3 regions of the Paenibacillus sp. FSL R10-2796 genome follow, and region 3 is predicted to be linked to each of the others. Evidence: riboswitches for the same ligand, from Rfam matches in the RefSeq annotation. Region 3 holds a riboswitch; each other region holds the start of a gene.
What was found. Region 3 has a riboswitch for cyclic di-GMP ahead of NST58_RS03670 (transglutaminase-like domain-containing protein). Riboswitches for the same ligand answer to the same signal wherever they lie in the genome.
Positions count from the first base shown of each region.

Region 1: it holds a riboswitch for cyclic di-GMP, as region 3 does, so the genes downstream of both, NST58_RS31735 (NPCBM/NEW2 domain-containing protein) here and NST58_RS03670 (transglutaminase-like domain-containing protein) in region 3, are expected to answer to the same signal.
Region 2: it holds a riboswitch for cyclic di-GMP, as region 3 does, so the genes downstream of both, NST58_RS22330 (thiamine pyrophosphate-binding protein) here and NST58_RS03670 (transglutaminase-like domain-containing protein) in region 3, are expected to answer to the same signal.

Region 1 covers NZ_CP150178.1:7,115,422-7,121,274, forward strand. Annotated here, with positions in the region: gene NST58_RS31735 (NPCBM/NEW2 domain-containing protein) at 1-3,397, opposite strand, end outside; cyclic di-GMP riboswitch class I at 3,656-3,742, opposite strand; gene NST58_RS31740 (hypothetical protein) at 3,900-4,466, opposite strand; gene NST58_RS31745 (EAL domain-containing protein) at 4,583-5,620, opposite strand; gene NST58_RS31750 (helix-turn-helix domain-containing protein) at 5,617-5,853, opposite strand, start outside.
Region 2 covers NZ_CP150178.1:4,911,894-4,917,746, reverse strand. Annotated here, with positions in the region: gene NST58_RS22345 (ketoacyl-ACP synthase III) at 1-539, opposite strand, end outside; gene NST58_RS22340 (hypothetical protein) at 594-944, opposite strand; gene NST58_RS22335 (carboxymuconolactone decarboxylase family protein) at 1,150-1,518, opposite strand; gene NST58_RS22330 (thiamine pyrophosphate-binding protein) at 1,529-3,169, opposite strand; cyclic di-GMP riboswitch class I at 3,325-3,421, opposite strand; gene NST58_RS22325 (HAMP domain-containing methyl-accepting chemotaxis protein) at 3,596-4,846, opposite strand; gene NST58_RS22320 (YafY family protein) at 4,968-5,853, opposite strand, start outside.
Region 3 covers NZ_CP150178.1:790,241-796,093, reverse strand. Annotated here, with positions in the region: rRNA gene NST58_RS03675 (16S ribosomal RNA) at 1-1,069, opposite strand, end outside; gene NST58_RS03670 (transglutaminase-like domain-containing protein) at 1,437-2,246, opposite strand; cyclic di-GMP riboswitch class I at 2,260-2,340, opposite strand; cyclic di-GMP riboswitch class I at 2,415-2,497, opposite strand; gene NST58_RS03665 (class D sortase) at 2,611-3,276, opposite strand; gene NST58_RS03660 (GtrA family protein) at 3,379-3,786, opposite strand; gene NST58_RS03655 (glycosyltransferase family 2 protein) at 3,773-4,753, opposite strand; gene NST58_RS03650 (phospholipid carrier-dependent glycosyltransferase) at 4,851-5,853, opposite strand, start outside.

The DNA of each region.
Region 1 (5,853 bases), 950 kb from region 3:
CGTACGTCGCAGCCAACCCTTGGCGAACAAGGGTTATGATTCCTCCGGAAACGGCTTTATCTTTCTTTAATTCACCCCAGCCTACAACGACTGACTTGGCATTGAGATCGGAAATATAGGCGTAGTCGCTCGTTACCGTAACCTGTGTGGTTTTCGTTTCCGTAACCCCTTCGCTTTTCACTTCATATACAATTTCGTAGTTGCCTTTTTGCGTTACATCAACGTTATTGGCTTTCAGAGAGACATCTGCAGTAATATCGTTTCCTAGATAGTTAGCCGCTTTTACATAGCTCATCGGATCAAAGGTTTGATTAAGCTTTAAAGTGAGCTGATCTTCAACAGACAAGGCTGGCTTAAAGGCTTTAACCTGTACGGGCTTCAGTGGGTTCAGCTTTTTATCATAACCGACGATCTTGTACGTATAGTTGATACTCACATCTACATTCTGATCCACAAATTGCTCAGTTCCTGTAAAACCAACTAACACATCATTTCTATACACTTCATATCCTAAAAAGTCTTGCTTAAGCTCTTTATCTATACTGAAACTTAACGTGTTCGTTCTAGCCGTGGTGTTAGGTGTGATATTAACCTTAATGGCCAGATTTTTATCCGCTATTCCAGTTCCCTCATAATTAATCACCGAGTTATTTAAATACCATAACTTTTGCGGTGCCGGATACTTGGCTACTTTCGCTTTTGTCTCAGGATTCACAGTGAAGCCATGTCTGGCAAAATAGCTGCTTAAATCTAATCCCAGTACTTCGGAGGAGAACTCCACCAAATACTGCTGCTTGGAATTGTCACCGTTGGTAAGGGTGACCTTCCGCTCCCGATATAGCTTGGTTAGCTCTGTCCAGTATCCCGGATGTGCCAGCTCCAGCTGCCAATAGGCTCCGAGTTGTGCAAATAAGCCCTGCTGATTCATAACCACTTTATTTTCTTCGAGGACATATTTATAGATATCTGATTCATACGGTATACGATTATCTATCGAATTCGCTGCGACAGACATAAACATAGACACCATATTATTAGTTACTTCGCCATATTCCCGTTCACCCATAGCCAAGCGATGCCCAATTTCGTGATTCAGTCCCCAGCCCGGATAGGCTTTGTTAAAATCACCTAACATGGTTCCTACTGTTCCAAGTTGGATCCCTGTATGATCTCCCGCTGCATACATCGCACCATAAGGCTGCATCAAGCGAATATTCTCACGAATTAGCTTGGCATCATGAATCTCACTACTGCCATCCAAGCCATAGAAGGAAAAAATACTCTTCATCCAGGTGTCATACCCAGTTACGGTGTCCAGCGGGTTATTTCCTTGCGTAATATATTTGTTGTACGCCTCCGTCGCCGTTCCTGTGAAAATAACATGATCGCTGGACATTTCTACCACATCTATGAGTTTACGATCTTGAACATTTGGATGAGCCGCTTTATCTTCGTCCAGTCTTTGTTTGTATGTGATTAAGAAGGTTTTGAATTGTTCTGGATCCGTGGTCTTGGTCATAAAAGGAATCTTTTCTAAACCTTCGAAGCGGATCAATGGCGCTTTCCCTTGTTCCTCAGCTGTATATGGATTGACGATATAAACGGTGCCACCCTTAGTTACCTCATGAGCGTAAGCACTAGTCGTTGCAATTTCAGGTACAGTGATAGTGTTCTTGCCCGCACGCAATTGTACGCCCCTAGCCCAACTATTCCAAGCTCCCTCTTGTTGTGAAAAGATCAAAGAAGGCAATTTATCGCCCGAAGCAGCATCCACATAAACATTGATGGTCTCGCCAGGCATTGCCGCAAGTCCTGTAGGTTGGTTGTTCGTTCCGAAGCCTATTCCCAGGTTTTCCTGCGCATGCTTTTTCATATCTCCACGTTGTTCCGCCTCAATGATGGTGCCTTCGGTTTGAACTTCACCATTCACTAGCTTCTTAGCTAAATCCAAAGAATCTTTCAGGATTGGATAGAGCGGATGTACTTTTGCCGCTTCTTCTAATTCGTTGATTGCTTCGACGCTATTATAAGCAGGCACAACCGCACTCATCGTTCCATCTGTGAAAATGCCATTTACTGCTTCGCTTACTTTATCTTCTGTATAAAATCTAAATTCAGCCGCAAAAGGTCTGTTGATATTAGCTTTCGTGAACTTAAATTTTAATCTTTTAAACTTCGTAGGCTCGAATTTAAACTCCAGAAAATCATTGGTACTAACCGCGGTTCCGCTAGATACAAGTTGGAAGGTCTCTCCTTTACTCGTCTCTGATGCATAGATTTCAAAAGCCTCTGGGAATCCTTTGCGGTTATCTCTAGCTAAAAAAGCTACTCTGTCCAGCACCTCCGCTTGCGCTAGTTCAAACACAACTTCATTCGTGAAGCTTGCATCATTGTTTTTGTTCGTTTCCCAATGCGTAGTGGGCTGGTCATCCAGCATATATTCAGGCTTCGTACCTGGGTAGCTTCCGCCGTTCACCGTTACTTTTGATACGTTTGCATTCGGCATTCTATAAGCTTGGCTATAGGCATTTTCATAGGCTGTTCCATACCCTTTTAGCTTCGAAACCTTGGCTGCCGTTGCCTCTACCTGATGGTTCTCCAAAAGGATCTTTGCATTCTCTATCTCTTCTTTAAACTGCGCATACAGTGGATGTGCCTGCACTTCATTCTCTAAAGCTGTTAATTTCTCTGCCGTATCAAAAGCAGCACTAACTTGGCTCAAGGTATCATCTGTAAATAAATTTTTCATTTTAGCAGAGACACTATCCTCTTTATAAAAAGAAAACTCAGCCGCACTCGCCCAATCTTGGTTCGCTTTTTTGAAGACAAATTTAAGTTTCTTAAAAGCCGTAGGTGCGAACTGAATCTCCACTACATCACCGGTTGAGCCTGTATACTCTCCAGAAGACACGAGCGTAAAATCACCCCCATCGGTAGTGGAACCATAGATCTCAAATTCTTGAGCAAAACCTTTACCTTTCGCACCGGATTGCCTAGCCGCGTATACCATTCTATTTAATTCAGTGGACTCATTGAAAACAAACACAACCTCATTCGTAAACGTTGAACTATTCGGTTTGCCAGTCTCCCAATGCGTGCTCATATCCCCATCCATAGCCTTAGCTATAGGCGAGCCTGAGTAGTTGCCACCGTTATTTGTGATGGATTTAATATTTGCTGGATTCATTCTAAAAACCTCATTATAGGCATTTAGAGCATCCTTGCCGTACAGCTCAAACGGAATAACCGAAGCGTTGCTTAATAAGTTAACCTTACTTTGCGCCACTGTTTTTGTTACATTTACCTTGCTTACCTCACTTGCTAAAGCATAACCTGCCTCACTTGAAAAACTGGCCAATATGGCCGCCGATGTAGCGATCGCAATCATTTTCTTCATCTCTTCTTACCTCCAGATGTCATATGAATCTCTCCAGTGCCCAAAAATGGGCACAAAAAAAACTACCCCAAAAGAGTAGCTTGATTGCGTATAAAGTCGCCTAAAAATTAAGACTTAATTTTTATTAAACCTTAACAAGCATAAACGCCTTCGGCGTCCTTATAAGGACGGTAAGCGTTTAAGCGAGAAATATAAGATATTAAGTATAGTTTTATAACTTATACTTTCTTATATTTTAACAAAAAGCGTTACACACTCTTTGGCAGCTGGCTGACAATAGTTATGATAACCTTAGTCCCTTTAGCTTTGCGTCCCTACATTTCCATAGGTTTGCCTATGAAGTTTCGAATACATTCAAAGAGTAACATAAGCCTAGATCGGATCGCATGATTAATTGGTATGAAATGAATATAGGTAATTGCAATTAGTTTTTCTTATGTGATAGATATTATTTATCGACCATCCCGGAAGAGAAGGGCATCCTTTAGGACTGTAGGTCTACTTAACTACCCGATCCAAACAAACGCCGGAACCAATTCCACACATCGCCCGTGATGGGAATTAATCCGAAACCATGTTCGCCAACTGCGATTACACCATATGCCCATTGTCCGATAGCTATGGCACCCCCAGCGATCCTGCCTATCGCTATCGCACCAAACGCCGTATCCCCTATGGCGATGGCCCCCAACGCTTTTTCCGCGATTGCGATCGCTCCTACAGCCACGCCTGCAATCGCAATCGCTCCCACTGCGAAGCCAAGCCAGCTAAGTGCTATTGCTCCGATCGCTAACCACATTCCCAGTGATATTGCTCCTAAGGATAATACGCCCACGCTTATCGCACCTATGGAAATCAAGCCAACAGCTACATCTCCAATAGCGATTAATCCAACGGCTGTCTTCACACGGGGTTTACCTCCACGGCCATACGCTTGACCTGAGTATCGCCCTAGATTACTGCGTATACTGATGACCGGAAATGAGGGAGAAGGCCATTGATAATCAATCTCTCGTCCATCAAAGCCCCTAGAATCCGCCCAGCGCGTTACAAATTGATGCCATTTCATATCCATCCCGTCCCCCTTTTCAAATTACCTAAATTATACAACCCCGGGGGTTGGCTGTACTCAGACTCTGACCTGAAATTCATCTCATCCTCTGGACGGATATATACTCATTAGGATTACTGTTTGGGAATAGGATCAGGCTTTCCAAATAAATAGCCCTGAAACAACTGATAACCACTCTGCTTAAGCCATTCAAAGTCCTCTCTAAACTCCACACCTTCTGCTAAAGGAACGGATTGGATTTCTAAAGCTTTTTCTAAAAATTGCTTTGCTATTTTCTGTTTGTTCAGATCGCTGGACACACCCTGAACATATTTCATATCCAGCTTCATGTAATGGGGTTTAAGCTCCAATAACATCTCGATCGTGCTGAAGCCCTCACCAACATCATCTAAAGCGTATTCAAATCCCCGATCCTTGTAATATGTCAAAATAGCTTTCAAATGAGCGAGATCATCCACTTTCTCCGTCTCAACAACTTCAAAGACAAAAAGAGAAGGATCGACGCCTAATTGATTGGCCAGTTCAACGGTTGATCTTAAGCAGAACTCTGGAGCGTAGATCGACGTTGGGATAAAATTAATAAACGTTTTTTTATTTAAGGGTGCAGCATATTTTACAGCCGTCATTCTACATAACCGGTCTAAAGCATATAAACGCCCACGATTCCGTGCCGCCGCAAAAATCTCATTAGGATAGATAAGAGATCCGTCTTCTTTTTTAAATCTGGATAGGAGCTCGTATGCAAAAATCTCTTCCCTTACGTTCACAATCGGTTGGAAGTAGCAAGTAACAAGACCCTTAGTGATAACCTCATCAATCCACTCCATATCAAGTACAGTGGGTAATTCGGATAGAGGTCTCCATGTTTGGTCATCTATACGGAATTCAACCTGCTCCGACTCCATATGGTCATTACAGAAATCCAGAAAATCCCGCACCCCAGCCTCCTTAACTGTAATCACATTTTCTTCCACCTTATGTATCGTATTACTTCTACTCAAGTGATGAATAACCTCAGGTAAAACCCTAAGATTAAGCTCACCATGAGCCTTGATTTCAAAATTCAGATCTCTTACTACACAATGATTACAAGCCACATTCATAACCCCTTTAATAATCGATTCTCTGAATCCCGGAACGGCTCTTCTCAATCGAAATCCGTATACTCCAGTAAATACGCCGGGTCTAACACGGTGATCTGCTGATGTTGAATCTCAATAATCTTTTGCTCTTGCAGATCTTTAAGCACAAGGGTAGCCGTCTCCCTTAACGTTCCGATCATATCACGCGCTCTCGCATCATGAAATTTCATTTCATGTAATAACCGATTCAATAAAAATAAACGGTCCATTTGCAGCAGCATCAATTGCTCCTTAATCAACGG
Region 2 (5,853 bases), 3.2 Mb from region 3:
ACTACATCCTCAGCCTGTTCAAGAATGACAGCCGCCGCTGCATCACCGAAGTTAGCGTAGTAGACTGGATCATTCTTATCGGCATGAGGGGTTACATAATCGGAGCCGATGACCAACGCTCGTTTAATCCTAGGATTCGCTTGCATCTGACGGCTAACCTGTTCCACAGAAGCCGTCATACCCGCACAATTAGCATTGCTGTCAATGCAGATTGTATGGGATGCGCCTTTGATCAAACGGTGAATCATTAATGAGTTGGTAGGAAAGATATACTCAGGAGTTTGACTTGCATAGGCAATAAGGTCGATATCGGCACCTGTGAGACTACTTTTCTCCAGAACATTCCTGGCAGCCTCAAAAGCCATCGTAAGGGAATTCTCATCCGCATCCTTAATACTATACCGTGTAATACGACCTAATGCGGATAATAGACCTCGAATATCAATGCCTTTTTCGTCAAAATGCTTAATGAAAAAGTCGTTACCAACTATATTGCTGGGATGATAGATATCAATGCCTTTAATACGAATTCCGGTCATAATACGCCTCCAGGAAAGCAGTAAAATGTGGCCTACATATTAAGATTAAAAGATCTAGACTGTAACCGCAGAAATGATCTCGATGTTATCGAGTCCAGCTTTACGGCCAAGACGGGAAAGCTGCATTTTGAGGATCGGGTTATTTTCAAGCGTTAGATTTACTTTTACAAATCCATCATTCTTAAACATTACAAAGCAGCTTTCTAAAAGAGGTACAACATCTGGTGCAGTTACATTTAGCTTTCTGCAGTCGATTTTTAGTTCATAGTCAGCTGGAGTAATTGGATTGATAGTTTGTTGATAAGCTTGAATAGATTTTAGACCATCTTCTTCAGAAAATGTTCCATCTAACTCAATGTTAATAACCTTGTTTGTAGTGTCTGTCTTCAAAACGAAACTTCCCATGCCTAAATCTCTCCCATAGATTGAATTTGTCCAAAACAGTTCGACTGCAATATCCAGCCATGTATATCCATTTAGCTGTTTTATAAAAGTCAAAATTCGACACTATACAGCAAGTAATGGGATATTCCGACTCTATTATAGGCATATTTTTCAAGTGTATGCAATAATAAAGTCGAATTTTGTATATTGTTGTCGAACTGTTGGGTTATTGGATTTCTTCTATGGTTGCAAGCAGGATATTAAAAGCTGTGATGATTCTAGGTGCCCCTATAACGGGTACTAAGTGTAATAGAATACCTTTAAGCTGTTCTACGGTAACTCCAACACGAAGGGCCATGACATAATGAACGCCCAACTGTTCGAATTGACCCATTGAAATTAAAGATGAAATGACTGCGATTTCCTTCCAGTCAGGGGCTATAGTATTACGTTGAAAAATATCGCCATAGGCATTCCCCATAATAAATTCAGCCAAGTCAGGGAAGTGGTCTTTAATTGGAGCTAGTGCTTTTGCGCCATAGTCTCCTGATAGATTCGTGAAGTGGTTGAGACCACTGTTGATATTTTCCTTCATGGTTAGCCTCCTAGTTTAGGTTCAAAGTACGGTGTGCAGTCGGAGGGACTTCATCACGGTCTGTTAGTAGTTCAATAACGGCAACATGGTTTAGAGCTACCGCATCTTTAATTGCAGCTGTGAATTCATCCGCAGTCTCACATTTGTAGCCTTTAGCACCTAGAGATTCAGCGAATTTTACGGCGTCCATTGGTACTTCATATAGAGTTCCATCGATACGACCTGTGGTTTTCTCCATACCCTTAAGAGCCATATCTAGTTGCTTATTATTGACCACGATAAAGATGACAGGGATATCTTTGCAGACAGCGGTGTTAATCTCAGCGCCGAGCATCATGAAACAACCATCACCTGTAATGCAGAGGACAGTTTCTTCAGGAGCAGCAACTTTTGCACCAATAGCCATGCCGATCGAATTACCCATGCAAGCAAAATACGCATCAAAAACAAAGCTGCCCGGTTTCTTAACCTTGTACCATTTTGCAGCGTGGAATCCATGACTTCCATCATCAACGAAAATTGAATTATTATAAGGGATCAAATCACTTAAAGTGCTCATTACCGAAGCAAGGGAAAGATTCTTGAGGGTTGGAAGCTCTTCTGAATAATCCGCATCGGCCAAAGCCTCACGTTTGGTGATTGTGCTTGGGTCAATATGATTTAGGCAGTGCACCAAATTATCGCGCAGGTCCCCAGTGACCGGTATCGTTTTGGACAATAGTATTTTTCCGACAAAGGTTGGATCAATATCAAATTGAATTAAAGTTGCTGGATGATTCTCCCGTTTAAGATTACAGATGGTCATATCACTTAAACGTGATCCAAGCACTATAAATAAATCGCTTTTATTCAATAAATCGTCCCCGTGGGTCGAACCGCCAACGCCAATAGGACCATGATAGAGTGGGTGATCCCAGACTATAGCCCCTTTTCCACCAGGAGATGTTACTACAGGAATATTAAATGTTTCTGCGAGTTGAACAAGCTCTTTATGTGCTCCGGAGCGGTTAATTCCTTTACCCGCAATAATCAAAGGATTCTTAGCAGCTTGAATAGCATCGATGACTCTATCGATATTAGCTTGACTAATTAGAGACTCTCTTTCTGGGATTACTATATTGCATTCTTCCAATACTTCAGTTTGTACATCAAAAGGAATACAAAGATGAACAGGACCCCGTTTGGTCAGGGCCACAGAAATCGCATGATTAAAAATAGTACCAAAGTGATCCCCACGTTCAACCAATTTACTGAACAAGGTGGCAGGTCTGAACATATCAGCTAAATCAGCCAGAAAAGAGGTGGAGTCCTGACATTGAGGAATTCCAAGCTCTGTAATGGATTGGTGGCCGGTAATAAATAGGACAGGTAGGTTGTTAGCTTTCGCATGTGCTGCTGCTGTAAGCAGGTTAGTTCCCCCAGGACCCGAAGTACCAAATGCTACGCCTAGGTTACCCGTTTTCAGCGCATACCCTGCTGCTTCGAATCCGGAGCTTGCTTCATGTCTGCCGGGAATAAATTCAATACCGTAATCCACCATCTTTAGAACAATTGGACAAATGGATTTGCCAATGATCCCAAAAGAATGGGTGACTCCAAGGTTACGTAGTGCTTCCGCCATGTAATCTGCGACTGTCTTCAAAAGAAACACCTCACAAGTTTTTTGATATATATTAGTTATTAATCTACCGAATAGATACGATAGATCAATATACTCAAAAAGTAAAAACCTGTGCTCTATAGTAAGCACAGGTTGGTGGCATAAGGCGCCGCTAAGACTGAACAATAGTTCAGCCGTCCTGGTTCCTCTGCAACCTGGCAATCATGGCCTCAAACGAAAAAATGAGGCTGTAGATCCATGGTTTTGCGTCATCCTCTTTCGAGGATTTTGCCAATATTAATTTATAGTTGATAAGAATAATTTTACTTTACAATATATTCCTCATTAATTTTTGTCAACATAATCCGCTAAAAAAACTCGAAATTTGACGAAAGTCTTGTCCAAGAGATGAAGTTTTGCCTCGCGAAAAAAACTGCCACCTAAGACTCAGCTTAGGTGGCAGTTGATAGTTTTGAACTAGAATTTAAAGATATGAATGGTTTTTTGCAGATTAAATACGGCCTGGGTCATTTTTTCCGTTTCTTCTGCAACAGACTGCAGGGCATTAATCTGTTCATTCATAGCCGCCGATACCTCTTCCGTGCCAGCAGCAGTTTCTTCGGTGATAGCTGAGATATTCTCAATTGCACTGGAAATTTTCAAGGCACTTTCTAGCATAAGATCACTCTCCGCAGAGAATGAAGAGATTTGCTCGGTAATGTACTGCACGCTTTGTACAATTTGTGCGAAAATATGGGCAGATTGAGTGATCATTTCATTCTGAACCTGCACAACCTCTTCATTGATGGCAATATTATCGATGGCTTGTTTAATATCTGACTCAATGCTGCGGACCAAGCCGAATACTTCTTTTGTGGATGCCGTAGATTCTTCAGCAAGCTTGCGGACCTCTTGAGCTACAACGGCAAAACCCCGACCATGCTCTCCGGCACGAGCAGCTTCGATGGAGGCATTCAGTGACAGCAGGTTGGTCTGCTCAGCGATCTCTGTGATGGTCTTGGTGATCATCGTAATCCCGCGGGCATTTTGTGAGAGAGCTTCAATAGTATCAGCCACTTTTTGTGTAGCCTCTATGTTTTTACGCATGCCTTCAGCCTGTGTATCTACGGATTGGCGCCCTTGCTCAACAAGTTCTAAGGTATGTATTGAACGTCTGTTCATTTCTTTGGTGGAGTTCGTATAATTGGATACTTTGGTCTCAATGTCTTTAATGGATTCTGTCATATCAGCGATATCCGTAGATATTTCATTTGCACCAAGAGCGAGCTCAGTAGAAGAAGAGGCTACTTGTGCCATGACAATTTTCAGGTTCTGGTTCTTATCTTCGATTCCGCGGCTTGCATCCATAACTTGACGGGTGATCTGCGATGCATCGGTCAGAATCTTCTTGAGCTTATCAATCATTGTGTTAAAGGAGCGGCTTACGTCACCCATTGAGCCATTTTCGTCCGCTCTGCTAGTGAAATCGCCCTTCGAAATACTGTGAGATACATTAGCAATATCATCAAAAGATGATGTAAGCGTTCTCTCCACGAAGCGAGCAACAGGTAAAGTCAGACCTGCAAGAACAACTACTAGTATAATTCCTACGAGAAATTGACCTAGAATCATTAACGTAACTAAGACAGGAATAGCAAACAGTGCGGCAACGAGGTAACATCCGGCAACAATTCTTTGTTTTAACGGAAGTTTGTGCATCCAGCTCATTGGTAAAATGTCCCCCTTATTAAATTTTATGTAATGGTGTTATTATAGGGGATTTATAGGTCATTGGTCTATAGAGAAGTGTCATAAATCTTCTTTAAGTAGTAGATATTTAGAATTCATGTCAAAATTCCTCATATATTGTGGAAATTGTTTTAATAGCAGACTTTACCATCCCTACTAGTTCGATAGGAGCTAAAACAATAACTGAAGGAGAGAAAGAGAGTACGATACGACAGGCAGATTCTATAGCATTAAATTCGGCCTCCACGTTCATCCACCCAGTATTAGCAGAGGGTTCTACTAAAGTTATAGTTACATATCTTTCACGTTGTAATTCTTTAAGAATAGACTCATTCACCTTTAAGTTCACTACATATTTTGGCAGTGCTGCTTTAAAAGCTAAAGTCGATTGTTCCCAGTAGCTTTTTAAATCAAAAGCCTCAGGTCTGACAAATGATTCATAAGTTGCGTCAGCTTGTATTAATCTCGACACGCGAAAAGTCCGCATTTCACCCACGGTTCGTGCCACTACATACCAAACTCCACGTTTTGCGACTAACCCGAGAGGTTCAATGAAACGCTCCTTCATCTCGTCATTCCGTGGGTAAGTGATCTTCACTTTACGGTCTTCCCAAACAGCTTCCTGCAGGACAGATAGGAACGGATATGTCTCGTCGGAAGGGTGCCAGCTGGCACCATCTATATGAATGCGCTGGCTCAGGTAACTGGCTGGATTATTCGGCCTGGATGGGGAAGCAGCCTCCAGCTTAAGCACGGCAGAAGAGAAGTCGTTTTGTATACCCAGATCTTTTAAGATTGAGGAGTCTGCGGACAGCAGCAGAGTTGCAATCTCTGAGGGCTTCATACCCGTTAAGGAGGTCCGGTATCCTTCTGTGAGCATCCAACCCCCTTCACGTCCCCGTTCGGCAAGAATCGGTATTCCTGCTGTACATAAGGCTTCCATATCTCTAAACACAGTTCGTTCAGACACTTCTAAGGTCTGGGCT
Region 3 (5,853 bases):
CATGCACCACCTGTCTCCTCTGTCCCGAAGGCCGCCACTATCTCTAGTGGATTCAGAGGGATGTCAAGACCTGGTAAGGTTCTTCGCGTTGCTTCGAATTAAACCACATACTCCACTGCTTGTGCGGGTCCCCGTCAATTCCTTTGAGTTTCAGTCTTGCGACCGTACTCCCCAGGCGGAGTGCTTACTGTGTTAACTTCGGCACCAAGGGTATCGAAACCCCTAACACCTAGCACTCATCGTTTACGGCGTGGACTACCAGGGTATCTAATCCTGTTTGCTCCCCACGCTTTCGCGCCTCAGCGTCAGTTACAGCCCAGAAAGTCGCCTTCGCCACTGGTGTTCCTCCACATATCTACGCATTTCACCGCTACACGTGGAATTCCACTTTCCTCTTCTGTACTCAAGCCACCCAGTTTCCAGTGCGACCTCAGGTTGAGCCCAAGGTTTAAACACCAGACTTAAATAGCCGCCTGCGCGCGCTTTACGCCCAATAATTCCGGACAACGCTTGCCCCCTACGTATTACCGCGGCTGCTGGCACGTAGTTAGCCGGGGCTTTCTTCTCAGGTACCGTCACTCCGGTAGCAGTTACTCTACCGGACGTTCTTCCCTGGCAACAGAGCTTTACGATCCGAAAACCTTCATCACTCACGCGGCGTTGCTCCGTCAGGCTTTCGCCCATTGCGGAAGATTCCCTACTGCTGCCTCCCGTAGGAGTCTGGGCCGTGTCTCAGTCCCAGTGTGGCCGTTCACCCTCTCAGGTCGGCTACGCATCGTCGCCTTGGTGGGCCGTTACCCCACCAACTAGCTAATGCGCCGCAGGCCCATCCCTCAGTGACAGATTGCTCCGTCTTTCATTCTTCTCTCAGGAGAAAAAAGAAATTATCCGGTATTAGCTACCGTTTCCGGTAGTTATCCCAGTCTGAAGGGCAGGTTGCCTACGTGTTACTCACCCGTCCGCCGCTAAGTTACTTTGAAAGCAAGCTTTCAAAGTAACTCCGCTCGACTTGCATGTATTAGGCACGCCGCCAGCGTTCGTCCTGAGCCAGGATCAAACTCTCCAATTAGTATTGAAAAGAGCGATATGCTCATTTTGAAACATCTGACGAGAAAATTAATTCTCTAATTTTGGATTTCACTTACGTGATTTCCTACTCACTCGTTGTTCAGTTTTCAAAGATCAAGTTCTTGTTGGCGCCGTTTAATGTCTCAGCAGCAACTCTTATAATATATCATGTTGTCTTCAGAAATGCAAGCTTTATTTTTCGAAGCTTTTTATCAGCCTCGTCTGTATCGCCTGTACGCTGTCTAACAACGCTTACCTATAATACCCCAACTATTAATAGAAAAGCAACCCCTAATATAAAAATAAACAACTAGCTTAATAATTAAGCTAGTTGTTTATTTAATAGAGTTATGTTTCTAGCGACGAACTTAATAGTATTTTGCCGCAGTATATTTGCTTGAGGCTTTAATTAAATCGGTTTTCTTATCACTCTTTGCAAGTCCTGCATCCACTGTAGTATCAATGGTAACCCACTTCCCATTAAGCAACACTTCGTTCCAGGCATGATATTGCGTAACGTAGCTTGTATTCCCCATTACCAACTTAGCAGGAACATCTACACTCCGCAGCATTGCGGCAAAAAGAGAAGCGTAATCATAGCAAATCCCTTTTTTAGTAGTCAATGTCTTATCGATGCTTGGAATATAATCAGTAGTTACACTATTAGCAAGAGAGTAATCATATTGTACATTCGCAACTACATAGTTATAGATCGCTTTAACTTTCTCTTCGTCTGTTGTTTTGCCTTGTACTAATTGTTTAGCTTTGACAATCGCTTTATCAGAAGAACTCCATTTCACATTCTGTACGGAGCCCAAATATACGGAATTCGAGTCACTCATGGTTACGTCTACTACTTCGGAATATAACGCTTTGTATTTATTGCCGGTTGTATTCTCCAGAACAGAAACCTTATAAGTCCCATTTCCTTGTTGCAAAGGGAAGTCCTCAGCTTGTCCAGAAGCATACAAGTTATATGTATAGCTGCTGTTATCTTTGGTGATCATGAGTTTGATTCTTTTATCTTTCGGAATATCATAGTTAATACCAATAACACCTTGAGCCACTTTGGATGTAATCAACCAACTGGCATCTGCACTTGCAGCTTGAGCTGTACTTACCGGAACTGAAGTCATTAGGACGAACAACGCCACCAGCATAAAATAAACCTTTTTCACGGATAAAACTCCTTTCGGTAGCTGGCTGCCATCCTTTCGGGAAGGCCCTTTAGCTTTGCGTCCCTACCTTTCGATAGGTTTGCCGTTATCGTATAAGCTCTATCTGTTCTAGCTTTACTAGATATAATTGATAGAATCCATTTGAAACAAACAAAAAAAGCCTCTTCATTCGGTAGCTGGCTGCCATCCTTTTGGGAAAAGGCCCTTTAGCTTTGCGTCCCTACCTTTCGGAAGGTTTGCCGTTATCGTGTTTAGCTTTCATAGTATAATACTATCATATTTATAGTTGTGAACAAGACCTAATTTACTAGATTACCCATTATTTTATAAATATCTCCCGGTATTTGTGTTTTCTTGTCATTCACTATTCTCCTTTTGTTAATTTGGCATGAACAATCAGCCGATGCGTTGGATTCACTAGCGGATCACATGTAATCAGAGTAAGAATCTTATCCTTGTCATTCCCGTCAAGAACGGAGACATCACTCGGATCTACAACAGAAATATCGTATACCTCATAGTTAAACACCTGATCACTAGTCTTTACCGTGATAACATCCCCCACAACAACCTCATTCAATCTGTTAAACAAACGCCCCGTAGTTCTAGCCCGATGCGCCGCGATTGCAGCATTCCCGATCTCTCCAAGGGGTGCCGTTTCTTTCATATGGGCTGCAGCATGTTTCATATTAGCTTTTGTAGCCCCTTCTAATACAGGCAGCTTCAAATCAATCTTATCGATTTCAATTAGTGCGATTACTTTGCCACCGACTGCAATCTCCGGTTCAGGCTTTTCTGTCTCTTGGGGTTGGGGCTGTGCCTGGGCATCCAGAACCGATTCCTCTGCTAACAGCTGAGTAACTTCAGCATACCTGCTCTTCAGATCTGGCTGGGGAGTACTATCGGCAGTGCTTAGTTCAGCCGTTTCTAATAACTTCTCCTGCTGCCTGTCGTTGTACCACTCGTTAGCTGTCGGATATAACATGATAAGTATCCCAGCCAGTATGAGTAGATAGGAGAATTTACGCAATGTTATTCACCTCCGTATATTGTTTCTATGGTTATATACAAATCAAGCAGAAACAGCTACTTGCCTTTAAGCATAGCAACTCCTTCTGCCTGAAATTAATGTTTAAAATACCCATTTACGACTTCCAAAGAAATTGATGATCACCGTGATAAAGGTAACCAGCACCTTGGAGATCAAGACTTGAATACCTAGTTTGTCTGTCAACAGATGCATTAACAACAGTGATATTCCGAGCACTACCAGATTCAGCACGATAAACTTGACCAGCTGTACGCGGTCGAAGCCTTCTTTATTCCCCCGGTTGCGATCACGAAAGGTAACTTTTTTATTCAAAATAAAGCTATTCGCCGTGCCTGCACTATAGGAGATCACCTGCGCCAATGCGTATACCATCCCTAGTGAATTCAACAATGTGAAAATCACAAAATCAATAAGCGTATTGAGCAAACCTACGGCATTAAATTTGAGGAACTGTATGAATGCAGCGCGCAAGTTCTTATCTGACATCATTGTGGTCCTTCCGGCGGTCCAGTTGTTCTTCGTTCTGGTAGCCTTTAGTCTCACTAACAATATATAGCGGTCTATCTTTAGACTCGTCATAAATCCGTCCGATATACTCCCCAATCACACCCAACAGCATCAGAACGATACCGTTAAAGAGCAGATTAACGCCTACAATGGAAGCCCAGCCCGGAACCGTCCAGGAGGTAAAAAATATCTTTTGAAACAAGACGAAAAATAAATAGAGAAAGCTAGAGAATGAAAGGAAGAATCCAATATACGTAGCAATCTTAAGCGGCTTATGTGAAAAAGAGGTGATGCCATCTAACGCAAAACGAATCATTTTCTTCAGCGGATATTTGGTTTCTCCGGCAAAACGTTCTTCCCGTTCATATTCCACCATAGTCTGCTTGAAGCCAACCCAGCTCACCAAACCTCTGACATAGCGGTTCTTTTCTTTAAGTCCCCGCAGGACATCACATACCTTACGGTCAATAAGACGGAAATCGCCTGTATCCGTAGGAATATCCACACTTGTCATACTGCTGAGCAGGCGGTAAAAAAGCTTCGCGGTGACCTTTTTGAACATCGTTTCTCCGTGGCGCTTCAGGCGTTTCGCATATACAACGTCGTAGCCCTCTTTCCACTTCTCGATCATTTGCAAAATGACCTCCGGAGGATCCTGAAGATCAGCGTCAATAACAACAACCGCTTGACCTTCGGCATAGTCCATGCCAGCTGTAATCGCTACCTGATGTCCGAAATTACGCGAGAAGTCAATCAGCTTGACATGCTCGTCTCGTTCACAGATCTCCCGAATCATCTGGGCGGAACGATCACGACTGCCGTCATTGACGAAGACCAGCTCATAAGTATCGCCGCACTCGTCCATTACTTTTTTCAAACGTTCATAAGTATGGCTAATTACTTGCTCCTCATTGAACATGGGTACAATCACACTATATCTGGCTTTCACCTTTATTCCTCCTACAAGCTTTTTGGAGCGTTACATCCATCTACACTTCATAATAACGCTGCATTCATAAACTTATTTTATAGATTTTTATTAAATCCTAGAAAACCCAAGTTGGGAACCAACGCAGCATATCTTTCACGTAATCTCCACTGACCTGCATCCCTGACAGTACCGGGTAGAAAGCGATAAAGAGCAGCAAAGCAACGGCTACATAGACATACTGTACGTAACGGGCCTCAGGGAATTTACTATCCAGCAACTTCATTATATATACAATACCAAGAATCATAAATGGTACCATAGCAAAATAATGGTAAATAAATGTTTCTCTTGGGACAAGCATCCACGGAACATATTGCGAGAAGAAGGCGATCCAGATCATGTAGAGGTTCTTATCTTTACGTTTCAGCGTAATCCACAGCGTTGCCAGCATCGCAAAAATACCCGTCCACCAGATAAGAGGATTCCCCATAGTCACTATACTGCTGACCTGACCTTCCGGCAAACCTTCACCGCCGCTAAAGAACCAGACCGGTCTCTTCATAAACGGCCATTGCCACCATGAGGAAGCAAAAGGATGTGTAGCTACAAGCTGGCTGTGGTAGTTGTACATATTCTTTTGGGAATCAATCAAACCTTTTATAGTGAAGCCCTCTGCTGATGCAGATAACCCCGGCACAAAAGATAAGCTATAAATAATTACTGGAATAATTACAAAGAACCCGATACAACTAGCCAACGTAATAATAGTCTTTTTCCAAAAAGAATCTACTGCTTCACGACAGGTGCCCAGCAATTCCTTATCTTTAATCTTCCCCTCTGCCAGCAGGCGTCCGGAGGCTTGGTATTCTCTGTAGCGTTCAAAAAGGGAGATAGCCAGCATAATGGCCAGCCCTGCTCCTCCATAGAGCACAATCCATTTCGAAGCTACGCCGATTCCGAAGAATAAGCCAGACCAGAATAACGGAATTAATGTTTTTCTTAAAGGCTGCTTGTAGAAATTCATTGTGTAATACCGCTGCATAAAATAGAACATCAACATAATGAAGAATACTCCGTATACGTCAATCGTGGAGATTCTTGTCTGTGTGAAATGCATG